Regions from separate parts of the Pseudovibrio sp. FO-BEG1 genome, predicted to be linked through region 4. Evidence: predicted binding sites of a transcription regulator. Region 4 holds the regulator's gene; each other region holds the start of a gene.
The links. The regulator LexA, encoded in region 4, represses DNA repair genes until DNA is damaged. The targets are predictions, from matches to a motif close to TGTTCNNNNTGTGTTCNG.

Region 1 (4,928 bases), 2.0 Mb from region 4:
TCGCTGGTTTCCCAATGGCTTAGTTGCCTGAATTTCCAATTTACCCGCGCGCGGATACTCGTGGTAAAAGAGCGCTTGTTCATCGAGTTCGCCGGAGGTAGGGCGTTTTTTGTCCGTCATCGTCTATTCTTGCCTGACCTAGTGAATGAGCGGCTCGCCACCGGGAATCATTATGACTTCCGGTTCAGATGTCGCAGTTTGGCAAAACCTAGACCATTGCCTAAGATTCTGCACCGTCTAAGTACGTCTTAAAGCGTATAAATGCGCGAATTAGAATAAACAAAACGGTAGCATTCAAAATATGCCACAAGGAATGTGTCCCAACTGGCAAAATTGAGCAGATTGGCTCGTCCAGAATCCGGAATCCCATGGATATTGCGAAGACGATGCCTGCCAGCAGCAATGCGTTGGATGTCTGCCGGTTTTTGCTGCGGGTGAGGCCTGCAAAAAGCAGGATGGCAACGAGGGCTGGGAAGTAACCAGCAGTGGGGCCAATGATGCCTTCCACCAATCTTGGGCCGAATGCCATTGCCCCAAAGAAGAGCAGTGTTGCACCCAGTGATATCAATAGGTTGGCACCCATGTAGCGCCGTGTGGCCAGATAAAAATACACCAGCATGAAGATCGCGATCGGGATCACATCAGCGAGCATAGACCAGAGGGTTGCGAAGGTGTGGAACAGGAAAGACCCGATGCCGATGATGGCCAGTAAAGCGATGAGAACCAGCGCTGCGTTATCTTGTGCGTTGGTTTGCGTTACTTGCGTATTTTTTGCGTTGCTACGTGCTTTAAGCCAGATTTGAAGGGCGAACAGAGCGGCAATGATAAATGCCGCATTGCTGATGGCATTGAGCGGCTCAGACCAGAAGGCGGCGGAGGTTCTTTCGCAGTATTGGTTCAGATGCTGGTTCCAATCCATAAGACCTCCGAGCTGGTACCGGGTTACCTCGTGCTGTTTTGAAAGACCACTGTACCGTTCAACCAATGGACCCGGCTAGCCCTCAAGATTTTTTGGATTTGCTGTTGCCGAGTTTTGGCGGAGCTCCCCTTCAGCACTTTTTGCAGGTGCTCTTTGTGTACGAGCATGGGCAGAGCATGTGCGGACGACTTGAGCACACGATGCATGGCGTTGATCAGCTTCTGCCTGACTTGCGCCGCGGTGCCGAACTCCTCTGTCCGGCTTGGGAACACCGCGATCAAGTTGTCCCCGGTACGGACCCGTTCGGCCCGCTCGATGAAGGCAGCTGCTTCTGTTTGCCAGCCGGTTTGCAGGATTGCGCCGGGGCGGATCAGCAGCACCCAGTTGGACCGTGCGCATTTCTTTGCCCCTTCTGCTAGAGCAGACGCAGGATCAGCGCTGGCATCGATGAAGTGCGCGCCGGAGGCATCAGCTACGACCTCGGTTCCATCGGTGGAGCCTTCGTCTGCGATGACGACTTCTTTCAGGATGCCTTCTGCCGAGGCCGGGACCAGAGCGGACAAGGTGTGCACCAGTTGGTGCTCGCTGTTCTTGCTGAGAATAAGTGCGCTAATCATTCCAACAGCTTACAGTGATTTGCCAGAGTATGGGAAAGTAAAGGCTTGCAAATCCAGATATTTTGAGCAATGTTCCACTTATGTTCTCATAAGAAGATGAAAGTGCACGCCCCATGTCAACTGCACAAAATCACAGGGTCGAGGCAGACGCGACAGATCCGCTGAGTTCTGCTTTGCCAGTCAACATGACAGGCCGTGGACGGGCTGCGCATTCCAACAAGGCTGGGCGGTTTGAGGCAGAAAGCCGGGAACTGATGGATGATGGCTGGGGAACAATTGATGAACTTCCGCCGATCAAGACCGAGGTTCAGACAGAAGCTGCGCGGCATGTGATCACCAAGAACACCTCGCCGGACCTGCCTTTTGACCGTTCCATCAATCCCTATCGCGGCTGTGAGCATGGCTGCATCTACTGCTTTGCACGGCCAACTCATGCTTATATGGGGCTTTCGCCGGGGCTGGACTTTGAAAGCCGCTTGTTTGCCAAGCCGAATGCGGCGCAGGTGTTGGAGCGAGAGCTGGGTGCACCTTCCTATCAGCCTAAGCCAATCGCCATTGGCACCAACACAGATCCGTATCAACCAATTGAGCGCACCCAGAAAATCATGCGCGGTATTCTGGAAGTGCTGAACAAGACCGGGCATCCGGTGACCATTGTCACCAAGTCTGCTCTGGTGATGCGGGATATCGATATCCTTGCGGAGATGGCTGAGCGTAATCTGGCCAAGGTCGCGATTTCAGTGACGACACTGGACCGGAAGATTGCCCGCAGTCTTGAGCCGCGTGCGTCTACGCCAACGCGACGTTTGCAAGCAATCAAAGCGCTGTCTGATGCGGGTATTCCAACTGCTGTGTTGGCAGCACCGATTATTCCCGGTCTGACAGATCATGAGCTGGAGAGCATTCTGGAGATCTGCAAGGAGCATGGGGCAACGGAGGCCAGCTACATTTTGCTGCGCCTGCCGCGTGAGGTTTCTGAGCTGTTCAAGGAATGGCTTTTGCGGGAAGCTCCGGGCAGCTATCGCCGTGTGCTCAGCCTGCTGCGGTCCATGCGTGATGGCAAGGATTACGATGCGCAGTGGACACAGCGTTTCAAGGGCAAAGGGCCTTATGCAGATCAGTTGGCGAAGCGGTTTCAGCTGGCCTGCAAGAGCAAGGGATTATCCTCCCGATCCCTCAAGCTCTCCTGCGATCACTTCATCAAACCGACCTGCGGTGGTGTGCAGCTCTCATTGCTGTAGATGAGGCTTGTTGTTGCGGTTGAAAGCGACCGGTCTGCGTGGCAAAGAGGAGCATGTCGTATTTTGCAAATTCCCTCTTTGATATCGCCTTTCCTGATGCACCGGACCTGCGCTTTGAGCGCTCTGTTGAGCAAGACTTGCAAGGGCGCTTTGCTGGCATTGACGAGGCCGGACGCGGACCATGGGCTGGCCCTGTGGTGGTGGCTGCCGCCAGCCTTGATTACGACAATCTGCCAGAGGGATTGAACGATTCCAAAAAGCTGACAGAAGCCAAGCGCGAAGAGCTTTTTGAGCAGATCCTTGAGGTGGCTGATGTGAGTGTGTGCGTGCAAAGTGCGCAGACCATTGATCGCCTGAACATTCGTGAGGCAACGCTGCAAGGTATGCGCACCTGCGCACGCTCTCTTTCCGTTCCGGTCAAACGGTTCTTTATTGATGGCAAGGATGTACCACATCATCTGCCTCAGGAAGGGCAAGCGATGATCAAGGGTGATGGTCGCTGTCTCGCCATCTCTGCAGCCTCCATTGTTGCCAAGGTGACGCGAGATCGGCTGATGGTGAAGATGGACAAGTACTTCCCGGAGTACGGCTTTGCCAAGCACAAAGGCTACGGCACCAAACAGCATCAGGAAGCCCTCGCCGCCCATGGTGTCACCCCCCTCCACCGCTGCTCTTTCCGGCCTATCCGAGAGCTGATAGAAGGGTAGTCAGGTCAGCCTGAAAACAGGCGCGGCTTGCAGAGTGATATGATGACATCCGGCGATCTAAATCAGTTGCTCTCAAACAAGCTCACGCGCTTCTTCATAGTCTACTCTATTCTTTCTGTGATGCTCGCCATGCTCATTGCTGGCATTTCCTACTTTCATGGTGGGAGTAAGTTGACCCATGTTGATCTGCCGCTCATTTCGGATAGCCAGCTGTCCGTTGATGGTGATTTCATCGTGACCCGCCTGCCAATGTGGAATCGTGTGCAGATCTATCATCGCAAGCGTGGTTTCATCTCCGGCTTCTTTTTGGAATATCAAAGAGCGACCGGAGCTTTTAAGGTCTTTCCAAATCAGCGGCTTGTCGATTGCGGCTCCAACTGGCCAACAGATGCCGGTTACCTGCAGTACACATTCAACGGAAAACCACTGGGCAGAACTCAATCGGCTGACGTCGCTGATGCGTGCAGCGGTCATCACCGTCCAACATCTGCGAGCAAACTGGAACATCTGGGTGTCTTCTTCCAGTTTGATGGCTTTGGTTATTCTCTTCAGGCAGCGAGCGAAACAGGCCTGAAAACGTTAAACCGCAGAAACATTTTTGCGGACCTACTTGCGCTGTCTCTCTACCCGTTTGCACTCATGAAAGTTTTTGCATTTCTGCTGGGAGCGCAGGTGATCTGGTTCTTCTACAAGGCAATGAGATTAAAGCCACGCAAAGAGCATCCGTGAGGATTAGATTGTTATCTGCTTACAGCTGTCTATCCGAAATGCTTTTGCCAAATCTCCTGAGTTTGCAGGAGCAGTCGCTGAACGTCGATCATCTCAACTGATGCTGAATTCTCGGATAGCTTGATGGGCGCACCTTTCGTGTAAAATCTCTCCATCTCTGTATTCGCCAGCTCAAGAAAACTGCGTGTTTCATTGGCATCGGCTGGTTGTGCCTTAGCAGCAACCTGTTGACTTGCATTAGGTGCAATCAACGCTTTGGGAAACAGGAAACTGGCAGGATCTGTCATTGGACCAGATGCTCCGATGGAGAGAATTCGTCAGTCGGTTAAATCGTCAACTCTACACGCAGTTGCAGGTCGCCGTATTGTTGGTAGGAGCCGCCAGTGCCCGGGCTGTCGGAGACAATTTCGGAGACGGCTCCGGCAGGGTCGTCCTTGAAGGCGCGTTTGGTTTCCGGGTCGACGATTTTTTCGAAATCTTTCAGGTAACGCTCGTATTCCTGAAGTTCCAGAATGGCGCTTTTAACTTCGGCGTGGGCTGCTTCTTCCTTCGGCGTGCGAGGTGCAAAGAAGTGTTTCAGGATACGGGTTTCGCTGAAGTCCATCGTGATTTCCGGCATTGGCTTTTCAGGCTGTTTTGCTTCCTGACTTTGCCGGGTCGTGTTCATCAGTGTTGGAGTAGGTGCAGCAGAATTAATTGGATTCATCATTTGATC
Region 2 (4,928 bases), 230 kb from region 4:
CATCTAAGGCTGTATCGTCAACCAGGTCCTCGACAGAGCCTACCTGAGGCGCCGTTTTTACCACCATGATGAATGCCCCGAAATTTGCCGCATCTGAAATGTAGCGTCCATTTCGAACCGAACGCCACTTGATTCCACGAAAAGAATATCATCACGCCCGACGCCAAGAAGGTAAAAAATTAACAAAGAGCTAAATGATCCCCCATTGATTTGGTTAGTGTTGTCCTATCAACACCATTTACCTGAAGTTTGGAGGGGGTATAGCTAACACTACTGAAGATTTTATCCCATGAAACCCCGTGTTACTTTCAAAAGCCCACCACATCATCGGATACACACTACTGCGAGGTGTACCTTGTATATTCCCAAATCAGAAATACTAGGCACCCTTTCCCTTTATCATTTTTCACGCTAGCTTCGCTCAACTTCAACCTCCGCTGGCTCCTGTTCTGAGAGCCACCCCATATAAGAAAGTGTTCGACATGCGTTATCTGCACACCATGGTCCGGGTTAAAGATCTGGATGAGTCACTCAACTTCTACTGCACGATCTTCGGACTGGAAGAAGTACGCCGCCACGAAAGCGAAGCAGGCCGCTTCACCTTGGTGTTCCTTGCAGCACCTAAAGATAAAGAAGCCTTCAACGCTTCTTCTGCTCCTGCGCTGGAACTGACTTATAACTGGGATCCGGAGGAATACACCGGCGGTCGCAACTTCGGCCACCTCGCCTATGAAGTCGATAACATCTACGAGACCTGCGAAAAACTGCAGGCGGCTGGCATCACCATCAACCGCCCACCACGTGATGGCCGCATGGCATTCATCGTTTCTCCAGACGGCATTTCCATCGAACTGCTGCAAAAAGGCGCAAATCTTAAGCCAGCCGAACCATGGCTCTCCATGGGCAACACCGGAAGCTGGTAATCCAATAGGATCTGATACAGCGCCTCAATCAGCATTGAGGCGCTGAAATCAAAGCATAATTAAGAAAAGTATATGCCATCCTCATATTTGTGGATTGTTTGAATTATAAAATTTTAAGCACTAGACATTATCCTAGTGAAAATCTATAAGCCTCCTCACACAGCGCGCCGCACGGCGAAAACGCTGTAGAGTGCGCCCATCGTCTAGCGGTTAGGACGCCGCCCTTTCACGGCGGAAACAGGGGTTCGATTCCCCTTGGGCGTACCATTTCTCTTCCTTACATCGTGATAAGTTCTGCAAGCAAATGGCTACGTCTGCATAAACGCACACAAAGCATCCTGCCCCAGCAACGTCTCTCTTCGTAGCACCAGCTCTACCAGCTCCAATGCTGAGAGAAGACACGCACTCATATAAACCGCCGCTAACAAAAAAGCCCGGCAATGAGCTGATACTCACGCCGGGCCTTAATGAATAATGCGCTTGGCTTAGAACGGGATTTCGTCGTCCATTCCGCCGCCGAAACCGCCGGATGGAGCCTGCCCACCGCCGCCACTTCCGCCGAAGCCGCCGCCCTGGTTGCCACCGCCACCAAAGCCACCGCCCTGGTCGTAGCCGCCACCGCCGCCACCAAAGCCGCCGCCGGACTGGCCACCCTGGCCACCCATGCCGCCGCCTTCGCCGCGACCATCAAGCATGGTCAGCGTAGAATTGAAGCCCTGCAGAACAATCTCAGTAGAGTATTTGTCCTGACCGCTCTGGTCCTGCCATTTGCGGGTCTGCAGCTGGCCTTCGATGTAAACTTTGGAGCCTTTGCGCAAGTACTGCTCAGCAACCTTTGCAAGGCCTTCATTAAACACAACAACGCGGTGCCATTCAGTGCGCTCACGGCGCTCGCCGCTGTTGCGATCACGCCAGCTTTCGGAAGTCGCGATACGCAAGTTGACGATCGGACGACCATCCTGCGTACGGCGAATTTCCGGATCTGCGCCCAAGTTTCCAACCAAAATGACTTTATTGACGCTACCGGCCATTGAATTACTCCTAAATCTGAACCAACTCATAGCTGAGCAGGTTAAGTTGGCAAGTAACCTATGCTCCGCGCTCTACAAATCAAACAGGCTTTCGCAAAGCGGCCCCGGTTGTCCACATTTCCGAGGCTTTCCTTTTGAATATCAGGCGTCAGGAAGCAGGGCTCTCCACTCGTTCTATATTTGTTCCAGTACAATGCCTTGTGAAAACGCCAAGTTCAACTCTCAATTTTTCTAAAGGACAATTTTCTGAGAGCGAACTCAAAAAGGCTTGCCCCTTAAAATTGTTCCGTTTATGTTCCACCTGATTTCCAGCGCACATTCTCCTTCATTTTGAGGATCGCGCCCTGACCTGTTTTGCTTTTTATATGCGAACTCGGCATCCGTGATAAAGGACAGTTCCATGGCGAAGTCGCCAACACATGACATCGAAAACAATTCCACGCGCGCTGATCTAATGAAGCAGATTACTGTACGCGGCGCTCGCGAACATAACTTGAAAAATGTGGATCTGGACCTTCCACGCGATAGCCTGATCGTCATGACCGGCCTGTCCGGCTCAGGCAAATCTTCCCTCGCTTTTGATACCATCTACGCTGAAGGGCAGCGCCGCTACGTTGAAAGCCTGAGCGCTTACGCCCGCCAGTTCCTTGAAATGATGCAGAAACCGGACGTTGATCAGATCGACGGCCTGTCTCCAGCCATTTCCATCGAACAGAAGACAACCTCCAAAAACCCACGCTCTACCGTGGGCACGGTCACTGAGATCTACGATTACATGCGCCTTCTGTTTGCGCGTGTCGGTATCCCATATTCTCCGGCAACCGGCCTTCCTATTGAAAGCCAGACCGTCTCTCAGATGGTCGATCGCGTCCTGATGCTGGACGAAGGCACACGCCTTTACCTGCTGGCCCCAATCGTGCGCGGCCGCAAGGGGGAGTACAGGAAAGAGCTCGCCGAGCTCATGAAAAAGGGCTTCCAACGCGTCAAAATTGATGGCGAGTACTACGAAATCGCGGATGCCCCAGCACTGGATAAGAAGTTCAAGCACGACATTGATGTGGTCGTTGACCGTGTTGTCGTACGTGAAGACATGACTGGCCGCCTCGCAGATTCTCTGGAGACTGCTCTGGAACTGGCTGAAGGTCTGGCAACAATTGAGTTCGCCGACCAGAAGGATGAAAAAGGCAAAGCCAAGCAAATCGTCTTTTCCGAAAAGTTCGCCTGTCCGGTCTCCGGCTTTACGATTCCTGAGATTGAACCACGCCTGTTCTCATTCAACAACCCGTTCGGCGCCTGCCCAACCTGTGACGGCCTAGGTACCAAACTGGCGTTTGAAGCTGAACTCGTCGTGCCGGATCAGTCCTTGTCTTTACGCGGCGGCGCAATCCTGCCGTGGTCGAAAACCGGTTCCACCTCTCCATATTACACCCAGACCCTGGAAGCATTGGCCAAGCACTACAAGCAGCCAATGACCAAAGCCTGGAAGGAACTGCCAGAAGATTTCCGCAATGCGGTCCTGTTTGGCACGGGCAAAACCAAAGTGCAGTTTGTCTATGATGACGGCACCCGTTCCTACAAAACCGAAAAACCGTTTGAGGGCGTCGTCGGCAACATCGAACGCCGCTGGCGTGAAACCGATTCCCAGATGGTGCGCGATGAGCTGTCCCGTTATCAGTCAGACCACGCCTGTGATGCCTGTAACGGCTACCGCTTGAAGCCAGAAGCGCTGTGCGTGAAGATTGCAGACCGCCACATTGGCGAGATCACCGCACTCTCCATCAAAACAGCACACGACTGGTTCTCCAGCATCGAAGAGAAGCTCTCTGATAAGCAGAACGAAATCGCCTATCGCATCCTGAAGGAAATCCGTGAGCGCCTAAAGTTCCTCAATGACGTTGGTCTTGAGTATCTTTCCATGGACCGCTCCTCCGGCACCCTGTCAGGCGGTGAGAGCCAGCGTATCCGTCTTGCATCTCAGATTGGCTCTGGCCTCACCGGTGTTCTTTATGTTCTGGACGAACCGTCCATCGGCCTGCACCAGCGCGACAACGCACGTCTGCTGGAAACGCTGAAGCATCTGCGCAATCTGGGCAACACTGTCATCGTGGTTGAACACGACGAAGATGCCGTTCTCACAGCTGACCATGTGGTGGATGTGGGACCGGGCGCAGGTATCCATGGCGGCCAGGTGGTTGCACAAGGTACACCAGAAGAAGTGATGGCCAACCCGGCCTCTCTCACTGGTAAGTACCTCTCCGGCAAAATGAGCATCCCGCAGCCGGATGAGCCGCGCAAGATCGACAAGAACCGCCAGATCAAGGTCTTCGGTGCTCGTGGCAACAACCTGAAAGAAGTCGACGCAAGCATCCCACTTGGCACATTTACCTGCGTGACAGGTGTATCCGGCGGCGGCAAGTCCACGTTCCTGATCGATACTGTCTACAAGGCAACCGCTCGCCGCCTCAACGGTGCGCGCGATAACCCTGCCCCGCATGACCGTATCGAAGGTCTGGAGCGGCTGGATAAAGTCATCGACATCGACCAGTCTCCAATCGGCAGAACCCCACGCTCCAACCCGGCCACCTACACCGGCGCCTTCACGCCGATCCGCGAGTGGTTTGCAGGCATGCCGGAAGCAAAAGCACGTGGTTACGCACCGGGCCGGTTCTCCTTCAACGTGAAAGGCGGACGCTGTGAGGCGTGTCAGGGTGATGGTGTCATCAAGATTGAAATGCACTTCCTGCCGGATGTGTACGTCACGTGTGATGTCTGTAAAGGCAAACGCTACAATCGCGAGACGCTGGAAGTTCAGTTCAAGGGCAAATCCATTGCAGATGTTCTGGACATGACTGTTGAGGAAGCAGCAGGCTTCTTCTCCGCCGTTCCATCCATCCGCGATAAAATGGAAACCCTCGCCCGTGTTGGCCTCGGCTACATCAAGGTCGGCCAACAGGCAACCACACTGTCAGGCGGT
Region 3 (4,928 bases), 720 kb from region 4:
GGTGGTCTCTTCCGCACTCACAGGCTTTGGATGTGAGAAGTCGAAGCGCAGACGCTCAGGCGTCACCAAAGAACCCTTCTGTGCCACGTGCGTACCAAGCACTTCGCGAAGCGCTTCATGTACAAGGTGAGTTGCAGAGTGGTTGGAGCGAATGGCACTGCGACGCGCATGATCCACGATCAGCTCAAGCGCATCGTCCACATTCACGTCACCGCTTTCAACACGAACAGAATGCACAAACAGGCCGTCAGCTTTCTTCTGTGTGTTAGTTACAGTGATGGAAACACCATCAGCAACCATGGTACCGCAGTCACCAACCTGACCACCGGATTCACCGTAAAACGGGGTCTGGTTGAGGATCAGAGAACCTTCTTCACCCTGCTTCAGAACTTTGACTTCTTCGCCGTCCTTCACAAGGCTCAGCACAACACCTTCAGCCTTCTCGGTTTCATAACCGAGGAACTCGGTGGCACCTGCCTGTTCTTTGATAGAGAACCAGATCGCATCCGTCGCAGCATCACCGGAACCCGCCCAGGCAGCACGCGCTTCCGCACGCTGGCGCTCCATTGCGGTGTTAAAGCCGTCAGTATCGACCGCAATCTCACGGTTGCGCAGCGCATCCTGTGTCAGATCAAGCGGGAAACCATAGGTGTCGTAAAGCTTGAAAGCAGTCTCACCATCCAGCTGATCACCGGAACCCAAAGAGCTGGTCGCATCCTCCAGAAGACCAAGACCACGCTCTAGCGTTTTGATGAAGCGCTTCTCTTCCAGCTGAATGGTTTCTTCAATGAGCTTTTCCGCACGTGGCAGCTCAGGGAAGGCCTGACCCATTTCACGAACCAGAGTTGGCAGCATCTTGAAGATGACTGGCTCTTTTGCACCAAGCAGGTTCGCATGACGCATCGCGCGGCGCATGATGCGGCGCAGAACATAACCGCGACCTTCATTGGATGGCAGAACGCCATCAGCAATCAGGAACGCCATGGAACGCAGGTGGTCAGCAATCACGCGGTGACTTGCCTGTGCTTTGCCAGCAGCTTCAACACCGGTGAGATGCTCAGAACTCGCGATCAGAGCCTTGAACAGGTCGATCTCGTAGTTGTTGTGAACGCCCTGCATAATCGCCGCAAAACGCTCAAGACCCATGCCGGTGTCGATGGACGGACGCGGCAGGTCGATGCGTTTATCAGCCAGCTGCTCATACTGCATGAACACCAGGTTCCAGATCTCGATAAAGCGGTCACCGTCTTCCTCAGGAGAACCTGGAGGACCACCCCAGATCTGCTCACCGTGATCGTAAAAAATCTCGGAGCAAGGGCCACAAGGACCGGTATCACCCATCGCCCAGAAGTTGTCTGAGGTCGGAATGCGGATGATCTTCTCATCAGCAAAACCAGTCAGCTTCTTCCAGATATTAAAGGCTTCATCATCCTCAGAATAAACGGTCACAAGCAGCTTATCAGCTGGCAGGCCGTATTCTTTGGTGATCAGGTTCCAGGCCAGCTCAATCGCGTTTTCCTTGAAGTAATCGCCAAAGGAAAAATTGCCGAGCATTTCAAAGAAGGTGTGGTGACGCGCAGTGTAGCCAACGTTGTCCAGATCGTTGTGCTTGCCACCCGCACGAACACATTTTTGCGAAGATGTTGCACGCACGTAATCCCGCTTTTCCAAGCCGGTGAATACGTTCTTGAATGGCACCATACCCGCATTTGTAAACATCAATGTCGGATCATTGCGTGGCACCAATGGACTGGAAGGAACAACCTCGTGTCCGTTTTTTGCAAAGTAGTCGAGAAAAGCCGACCGAATTTCGTTGACGCCACTCATAGGTCTTGATGTCCGTCTCGTTTTCTAGTGGGCAGCTACTTCAACAATCACAGCCGCCAAATTGCAGGGTATGCGCATCCGGAAAGATGCAACAAAAAATTAGTATCTGCCGCGTTTTAGCCATCTGCAGCAAATCTGTCCATAAAACCCTACAAAAAAAGAGGCTGGATAAATCCAACCCCTCTAAACTCTATTGGTTTTCCGCAGTTTTTTCCGGATCATCAATCGCTTCAGCAATCAAACCCGCATTCTGCCGGATCGCAAGTTCGATCTCTTCCGCCAGTTCAGGATTCTCTCGCAGGAAGGTTTTCGAGTTCTCACGCCCCTGCCCCAGCCTCTGACTGTTGTAAGAGAACCAGGCCCCGGACTTCTCGACAATGCCGCCTTTCACACCAAGATCCAGCAGTTCACCCATTTTGGAGATGCCTTCACCGTAGATGATATCAAACTCAACCTGCTTGAATGGAGGTGCCAGCTTGTTCTTCACCACCTTCACGCGGGTCTGGTTACCAACGATTTCGTCCCGATCCTTGATCGCACCGATACGGCGGATGTCCAGACGTACAGAAGCGTAGAACTTCAGCGCGTTACCGCCGGTTGTCGTCTCAGGAGAACCAAACATCACGCCGATCTTCATACGGATCTGGTTGATGAAGATCACCATGGTGTTGGATTTGGAGATAGATGCGGTCAGCTTGCGCAGTGCCTGGCTCATCAGACGAGCCTGCAGGCCTGGGAGCGAATCGCCCATCTCACCCTCAAGTTCAGCTTTTGGCGTCAGAGCTGCAACGGAGTCGATCACCAGCACGTCAATCGCGCCGGAACGAACCAGAGTGTCTGCAATCTCAAGCGCCTGCTCACCAGCATCCGGCTGGGAAATAAGCAGGTCGTCAATGTTCACGCCAAGCTTACGTGCATACACCGGGTCCAGTGCGTGCTCAGCGTCAACAAAGGCGCAGATGCCGCCGTCGCGCTGCGCAGATGCCACAGTGTGGAGCGCCAGCGTGGTCTTACCGGAACTTTCAGGCCCGTAGACCTCAATGATACGTCCCTTAGGCAAACCGCCGATGCCCAGCGCGATATCCAGACTGAGAGAACCAGTCGAAACGCTCTGGATTTCTACGGCCTGTCCCTGGCCCATGCGCATAATGGAGCCTTTACCAAAGGCTCGTTCAATTTGGGAAAGCGCTGCATCCAGTGCTTTATTTTTGTCCATCTGATTGCCCTCAACAAGGCGAAGTGAAGTTTGTGCCATACGTTCTCATCCCTTATTTCACGATGGACGTGCAGTTTCAAAGTCAGTTATTTGTACTTACTTTGTTCCGACTTCGCAATACCTGATAACTAACTAATAAAAATGGATTAATTTCAATACGTTCTCCTATTGTTCAACATGTAGATAACTTTTCCCGACACCTGTTTAGAGGCATGCATCTGGAATCAAACCGCAAAAATGCACTTTTGATACATCACCCACAGTCTGTATTTGCTCGTAGCTTGCTTTGACCAACCAACTTGCATATCAACGGTCTTTCGATGTCGGGAGGAAGAATTGGTTATGTCGTCTAAGCAGGTCGGAGTAATCGGAGCAATCCATCTGGACAGGATTGCCCATGCAGATCGACCGTTCAAACCGGACACCTCAACACCAGGGAAAATTATGTCCCGCGCAGGAGGTGTTGGAGCCAACATTGCACGCGCCATGGCGCGGTTGGGCATGCAGCCGACAATGCATGGATGTCTGGGTGACGACGCCGACGGAGCGTTCCTCGCAAAAAGCCTGTCAGAATGCGGAATTAATACATCCAGCATCAAGACAGTACCTGACGGAAGAACCGGATCTTATCTGGCCCTTCACAACCCGGATGGCACACTGTTCTCAGCCATTTCGGACAGCGAGATCACCTCCAGAGTGAGTTTTTCAGAAGCAAATCCAATTCCGCAAGCACTGCTGAACTGCGATATCTGGCTTTGTGAAACCAATCTGGAAGAAGAAACGCTTCTCACGCTCGCCAATTCCAAAGGGGATCGCCTTCTGGCCGCTGATACGGTCTCAATAGCAAAGGCACCAAAACTCCGTTCCCTTCTCTCCCAAATTGACATTCTTTTCACCAACACAGATGAAGCCACGGCCCTGCTGGATTGCGAGCCGGGGGAATTTTCCGCAGAAGAGCTGGCCCAACAGCTGGCTGCGAAAGGTATTCCCACCGTTCTGGTCAGCAACGCCAACAAGCCACTGGCTCTTCACTGTGTAGGCAGCACAAGTTCGCACACTCCATTTTCTGTTGTTCCCGTGGATGTCACCGGCGCCGGTGATGCCTTCATTGCAGGCTTTCTTTATGCAAGCTGCCTCAATGAAGACCCATATTCAGCAGTAAAGAGCGGGCTTGCTTCTGCATCCATTACAGTGGAAGCGACCGGCGCCGCGCCGGAAACGCTTTCACCCCAATCGCTTAAAGCTCGTTTATTAGAACATGCCTAAGCACCAACAACATACGAAAGACTGGGAAAACCATGGGAAGTTCAATTAAAATCCATCATTCAAAAGAAGTTGCAGAAGCTCTCAGCAGCGGCGTTCCAATCGTTGCGCTGGAGTCCACAATCATTACCCATGGCATGCCGTACCCGCAAAACGTTGAAACAGCACGCGAAGTTGAACAGATCATCCGCGACGGCGGTGCCGTTCCTGCAACCATTGCAGTGCTCAACGGTGAACTCCACGTCGGCCTCGAAGACGAAACTCTGGACGAGCTGGCCAACGCCAAAGACGTGATGAAATGCTCCCGAGCGGACCTGTCCTTCGCAATGGCTCTGGGCAAGAACGGCTCTACCACAGTGGCAGCAACCATGATGGCAGCACACGCTGCTGGCATCCGCGTCTTCGCAACTGGTGGCATCGGCGGTGTGCACAAGGGCGCTGAAACCACTTTCGACATCTCCGCAGATCTGGACGAACTGTCCCGCACCGCTGTCTGTGTTGTCTCCGCTGGTGCAAAAGCGCTGCTCGACATCCCGAAAACTCTGGAAGTTCTGGAAACCCGCGGCGTGCCGGTCATCGGCTTTGGCTGTGAAAACGTACCAGCATTCTGGTCCCGCGATTC
Region 4 (4,928 bases):
AAGAACTGGGCACCGAGAAAGCCTGGATCGTCAATGGCTCCGATGGCATGGATGAAATCACCACCACAGGAACGACCTTTGTCGCCGAACTGAAAAACGGCAGCATCAACACCTTCACCATCTCACCAGAAGATGCAGGCTTACCTGTTGCAAAGACGGAAGACCTGAAGGGCGGCGATCCAAAAGAAAACGCTCAAGCCCTGCGCGAAGTACTGCAAGGCGCCAAGAACGCATACCGCGACATCGTCCTGCTCAACTCCGCAGCATCCCTGATCGTTGCGGACAAAGTCGCCACTCTCACCGATGGCGTAGAGATGGCTGCACAGGCAATCGATACAGGTACCGCCCTTTCCCGACTGGACAAACTTGTTGAAGCCTCCGACGCTGCAACAGCTGCTAACATGAAACTCTAAGACCACGGATCCCATGTCAGATATCCTTAAGAAAATCGAAGCTTACAAGCGTGAAGAGATTGCCGCTGCAAAAGCGCAAACTTCTCTGGCTGATCTGGATGCGGCAATCAAGGCAGCAACTCCAACCCGCGGCTTCGCAAACGCACTGAAAGCAAAGCACGCAAACGGTGAGTGCGCCCTGATTGCTGAGGTAAAAAAGGCCAGCCCGTCCAAAGGCCTGATCCGCGCAGACTTCAATCCACCAGTACTTGCAAAAGCTTATGAGAACGGCGGCGCAGCCTGTTTGTCCGTGCTGACCGACACGCCGTCCTTCCAGGGCAAGCCAGAATACCTCGTCGCAGCCCGCAATGAAGTCTCCTTGCCAGTTCTGCGCAAAGACTTTCTTTATGACACCTATCAGGTGCATGAAGCCCGCGCCTGGGGCGCAGACTGCATCCTGATCATCATGGCAGCCGTTGATGATGCATTAGCCAAAGAGCTGGAAGACACCGCCTTTGAGCTTGGCATGGATGCACTGATTGAGGTGCACGATGAGGCTGAGCTGGAGCGCGCACTGAAGCTCACCTCACCACTCGTCGGCATCAATAACCGCAACCTGAAAACATTCGAGACATCACTGGAGACCAGTGAACGCCTTGCTCCATTGATCCCGCAAGACCGGATCATCGTCGGCGAAAGCGGCCTGTTCACTCCGGAAGATCTTTCCCGCATGGAAAAATCCGGCATCTCCACCTTCCTCATCGGTGAAAGCCTGATGCGGCAGGACGATGTAGAAAACGCAACAAAAGCGCTGCTTAAACGCTAAGAAAATCAACAGCCTGCAAAAGGCAATGACCTGAACAAACTGTGTCCAGAGGCAAGAAAATGTCAGAACTTTCTCCAAAACTCACTCACCTTGATGACAGTGGTGCGGCTCATATGGTCGACATCTCGGAGAAAGAGGTCACCTCACGCATCGCCCGCGCTGGCGGTCAGGTGAAGATGCAGCCTGAGACTCTGGACATGATCCTTTCCGGCAATGCCAAGAAAGGCGATGTGCTGGCAACAGCGCGCATCGCGGGCATCATGGCTGCCAAGCGCACACATGAGCTGATCCCTCTGTGCCATCCGCTGGCTCTTTCCAAGGTGCAAGTGGACTTCACACCAAACCCGGAGCTGCCGGGCATTGAGATTGAAGTCTTCGCAAAGGTCTCTGGTCAGACTGGTATTGAGATGGAAGCGCTGACAGCTGCTTCTGTTGCGTGCCTGACGATCTACGATATGGCCAAAGCCGTTGATCGCTCCATGGAGATTGGTGAGATTCGCCTGCTGGAGAAGAAGGGCGGCAAGTCCGGTCACTATCTGGCTGAGGAGGATAACTCCAAATGAGCCTGATCAGCATCGAAGAAGCACTCGACCGCCTCCTCAAGGACGTAAACCCAACCACAAGCGAGAGCTTACCACTTCTGGAAGCAGGCGAACGCGTGTTGGCACAAGATGTTGCCGCAACTCGGACCCAGCCTCCATTCTCCGCCTCCGCAATGGATGGTTATGCTGTAAAAGCAGCTGACACCGAAGATCCTGAGCGCGCACTGAAGGTCATCGGCGAAGTCGCTGCCGGGCACAACTTCGACGGCACACTGCAAGACGGCGAAGCCCTGCGTATTTTCACAGGTGCGCCGGTACCAGCTGGTGCGGATGCGATCCTGATGCAGGAAAATGCCCGCCGCGACGGGGATAACCTATTCTGCCAAGAGAGCGTAACTGTTGGCAAGTTCATCCGCCCTGCCGGACTGGACTTCCAAGAAGGCCAGATCCTCCTCAAAGCAGGCGCCCCACTCGGCTTCCGCGAGCTTTCCCTTGCAGGCGCGATGAACCACGCGAGCTTGCCAGTGCGCAAGAAGCCGGTTGTCGCAATCCTCGCAAACGGAGACGAGCTTGTTGAGCCAGGCCAGACACCGGGCCCGAATCAAATCATCGCTTCCAATCAGGTCGGCATCGCAGAGTTTGTGAAAAACTGCGGCGGTATCCCAATGATGCTGGGCATTGCCCCGGACCAGCCTGAAGAAATCACAGCTCGCGTCAAGCAGGCAATTGAGGCCAAAGCCGATGTTCTAGTCACGCTCGGCGGCGCATCTGTTGGCGACCACGACCTCATTCAGGACGTGCTCGGAGCAGAAGGCATGGAGCTTGGTTTCTGGCGCATCGCCATGCGTCCGGGCAAACCACTCATGGCAGGCGCTCTTGGACCAATGAAAGTCCTCGGCCTGCCGGGCAATCCGGTTTCAAGTCTTGTCTGCGCCCTCCTCTTCCTTGGGCCTCTCCTCGACAAAATGCTGGGGCGCTCAGTACCTTTGGCAAATCAAGGCGTTACCAAAGCCACGCTGACCGCTGACCTGCCTGCAAACGACCTGCGTCAGGACTACCTGCGCGCCAGCCTGAGCACCGACGCGCAAGGCAACCTGACAACCGAGCCGTTTGGTAAGCAGGATTCCTCAATGCTTGCGCTTCTCACCAAAGCAGACGCTCTGATTGTTCGCCCGCCACACGCACCGGCTGCATCAGCAGGCGAAAAAGTTGAACTTCTCAAGCTACGCTAAATCCGCAAGACGAGAGTGGACAACCCCTGTCCACTCACCCATCAAAATCCAATTCCCCCAGTTCTAGCAGGGCTTAAACGCAACAAACCCATTGCAGAACACAATGAGAACAGGTAGAGTACGTTCGTGTTTTGTCCTCCCAATCGCAGAAGTTGAAGTCTTTCAGCTTGTTGGGAATGCAAATCAACGAATGGTCATCTTCGGAACCGGAGAGTATGGCTGCTCACTTTCAATCTGCGCTTAGGAGCGAACGGGGATAAAAGATGCTTACACAGAAGCAACACGAGCTTTTGATGTTCATCCATCAACGCTTGAAGGAAGCAGGTGTTCCACCCTCCTTCGATGAGATGAAGGACGCGCTGGACCTCCGTTCCAAATCCGGCATTCACCGGCTGATCACAGCTCTGGAAGAGCGCGGCTTCATTCGCCGCCTGCCAAATAGAGCCCGTGCGCTGGAAATCCTCAAGCTGCCAGAATCCATCGCGCCAGGCCTGAAGCCTGCGGCCAAGGAAAAGGGCTTTGCTCCAGAGGTTATCGAAGGCTCGCTGAGCAAGAAGGTCGCCACACCACCTCCACCGCGGACGCCTTCCCCTGACGAAGTGCCGACGCTGGAAATTCCGGTGATGGGCCGCATTGCAGCGGGTGTACCGATCGAAGCAATCCAGCACCAGAGCCATTCCATTGCAATGCCTGCAGATCTGATGGGCCGCGGCGAACACTATGCGCTGGAAGTCAAAGGCGACTCCATGATCGACGCTGGCATCTTTGACGGGGATACAGTGCTGATTAAACGCGGCGACACCGCGGATAACGGCGAAATCGTTGTGGCGCTGATCGATGATGAGGAAGCAACTCTGAAGCGCCTGCGCAAAAAAGGTGCTTCAGTCGCGCTTGAAGCGGCCAACCCCGCCTACGAAACTCGCATCTTCGGCCCGGGGCGCGTCCGCATTCAGGGCAAGATGATTGCGCTCTTCCGCCGCTATTAACGCACTGGTTGTTATAGGCAATTTAGGATTCCAAGGTCTGCGCTGAGCATCATATGCCCAGCGCACTTTTTTTATTTTATGCCCGTTTCCCGCTTGAACTGACAACCAGATGTAAACCGAGCCTCGTTCTCCAAAAACCTTTTGATCCAAAACCAGCTCAGCATTGCAGCTGGAAGGGGCCTGAGCTTGGGTGACGATGATGGATGCCAGCTGACAATCAGCCTCCAGAGCGCCCTCCACCTTCGACTGCGCCAGAAGGACTGACGGCTTTTGCTCCCTTCCTCCGCCCATCGCTCCGTGCGGGTATAACGCCAACACACAGCCCTCCTCATCACAGGAACGATCTGTTGCCCGCGTTTTATGCTCCTTAAAGGAGTTCGCAGAGTATCCCCCTGCCCGCAGTAGGCTGTCAGCAGCAAATGACATACGCGAGGATGTCAGGCGGAAGGACCCGCCCTCGCCATAAAACCCGATATGCTTACCTGCATCGGCAATCATCACATCAGGTGGCCGTTCCACCACAAAGCCCATAAGGCCTGCTGCAAACGCTGGCACAGAAAGCCATTTCAGGCGTAAGGGCATGATGCAGAGTGTGATACTCGCAAGGATCACCAGCAGATAACCTGAGACACTGGCAACTCCCAGATTGGTGAGCCCGTCGCTCAATGCGCTCACCCAGTAGGCGGCCTTCAGCACCAGAGATAATCCCACCTCCATACCCTGCAGAAAGAACGTATCAGCGCCAAGTGGGATCGTGAGCAGGGCAAGCAGACCAAGGGGCATAACCACAAAGGTCACCAGCGGCATGGCCAGCACATTACCAACCACCCCATAGGGTGCGATCTGCTCAAAGTGCAATGCAGCAATTGGAGCGGTGGCAGCGCCTGCGATCAGGGAGGTCATTGCGCAGGCAAAAAGCCACTTTGCGGGTTTTCTGAGAGTGCGCAAAA

Region 1: PSE_RS07780 (PA0069 family radical SAM protein) is a predicted target of LexA. The motif match lies at 1,607-1,624, and genes of this name have one in related genera.
Region 2: uvrA (excinuclease ABC subunit UvrA) is a predicted target of LexA. The motif match lies at 2,125-2,142, and genes of this name have one in related genera.
Region 3: recA (recombinase RecA) is a predicted target of LexA. The motif match lies at 3,135-3,152, and genes of this name have one in related genera.

What each region holds. Positions count from the first base shown of each region.
Region 1 is NC_016642.1:1,695,008-1,699,935, reverse strand. Features, by position in the region: gene PSE_RS07795 (NADP-dependent malic enzyme) at 1-120, opposite strand, end outside; gene PSE_RS07790 (ceramidase domain-containing protein) at 221-919, opposite strand; gene PSE_RS07785 (glycosyltransferase) at 943-1,536, opposite strand; gene PSE_RS07780 (PA0069 family radical SAM protein) at 1,650-2,777, shown strand; gene PSE_RS07775 (ribonuclease HII) at 2,831-3,484, shown strand; gene PSE_RS07770 (hypothetical protein) at 3,524-4,213, shown strand; gene PSE_RS07765 (hypothetical protein) at 4,243-4,500, opposite strand; gene PSE_RS07760 (hypothetical protein) at 4,539-4,922, opposite strand.
Region 2 is NC_016642.1:3,455,701-3,460,628, forward strand. Features, by position in the region: gene PSE_RS15705 (cold-shock protein) at 1-67, opposite strand, end outside; gene PSE_RS15710 (VOC family protein) at 483-923, shown strand; tRNA gene PSE_RS15715 (tRNA-Glu) at 1,116-1,190, shown strand; gene PSE_RS15720 (single-stranded DNA-binding protein) at 1,409-1,954, opposite strand; gene uvrA (excinuclease ABC subunit UvrA) at 2,355-4,928, shown strand, end outside.
Region 3 is NC_016642.1:4,406,232-4,411,159, forward strand. Features, by position in the region: gene alaS (alanine--tRNA ligase) at 1-1,827, opposite strand, end outside; gene recA (recombinase RecA) at 2,018-3,082, opposite strand; gene PSE_RS19870 (carbohydrate kinase family protein) at 3,386-4,309, shown strand; gene PSE_RS19875 (pseudouridine-5'-phosphate glycosidase) at 4,342-4,928, shown strand, end outside.
Region 4 is NC_016642.1:3,683,927-3,688,854, forward strand. Features, by position in the region: gene trpD (anthranilate phosphoribosyltransferase) at 1-413, shown strand, start outside; gene trpC (indole-3-glycerol phosphate synthase TrpC) at 427-1,218, shown strand; gene moaC (cyclic pyranopterin monophosphate synthase MoaC) at 1,278-1,781, shown strand; gene glp (gephyrin-like molybdotransferase Glp) at 1,778-2,992, shown strand; gene lexA (transcriptional repressor LexA) at 3,256-3,978, shown strand; gene PSE_RS16510 (ComEC/Rec2 family competence protein) at 3,874-4,928, opposite strand, start outside.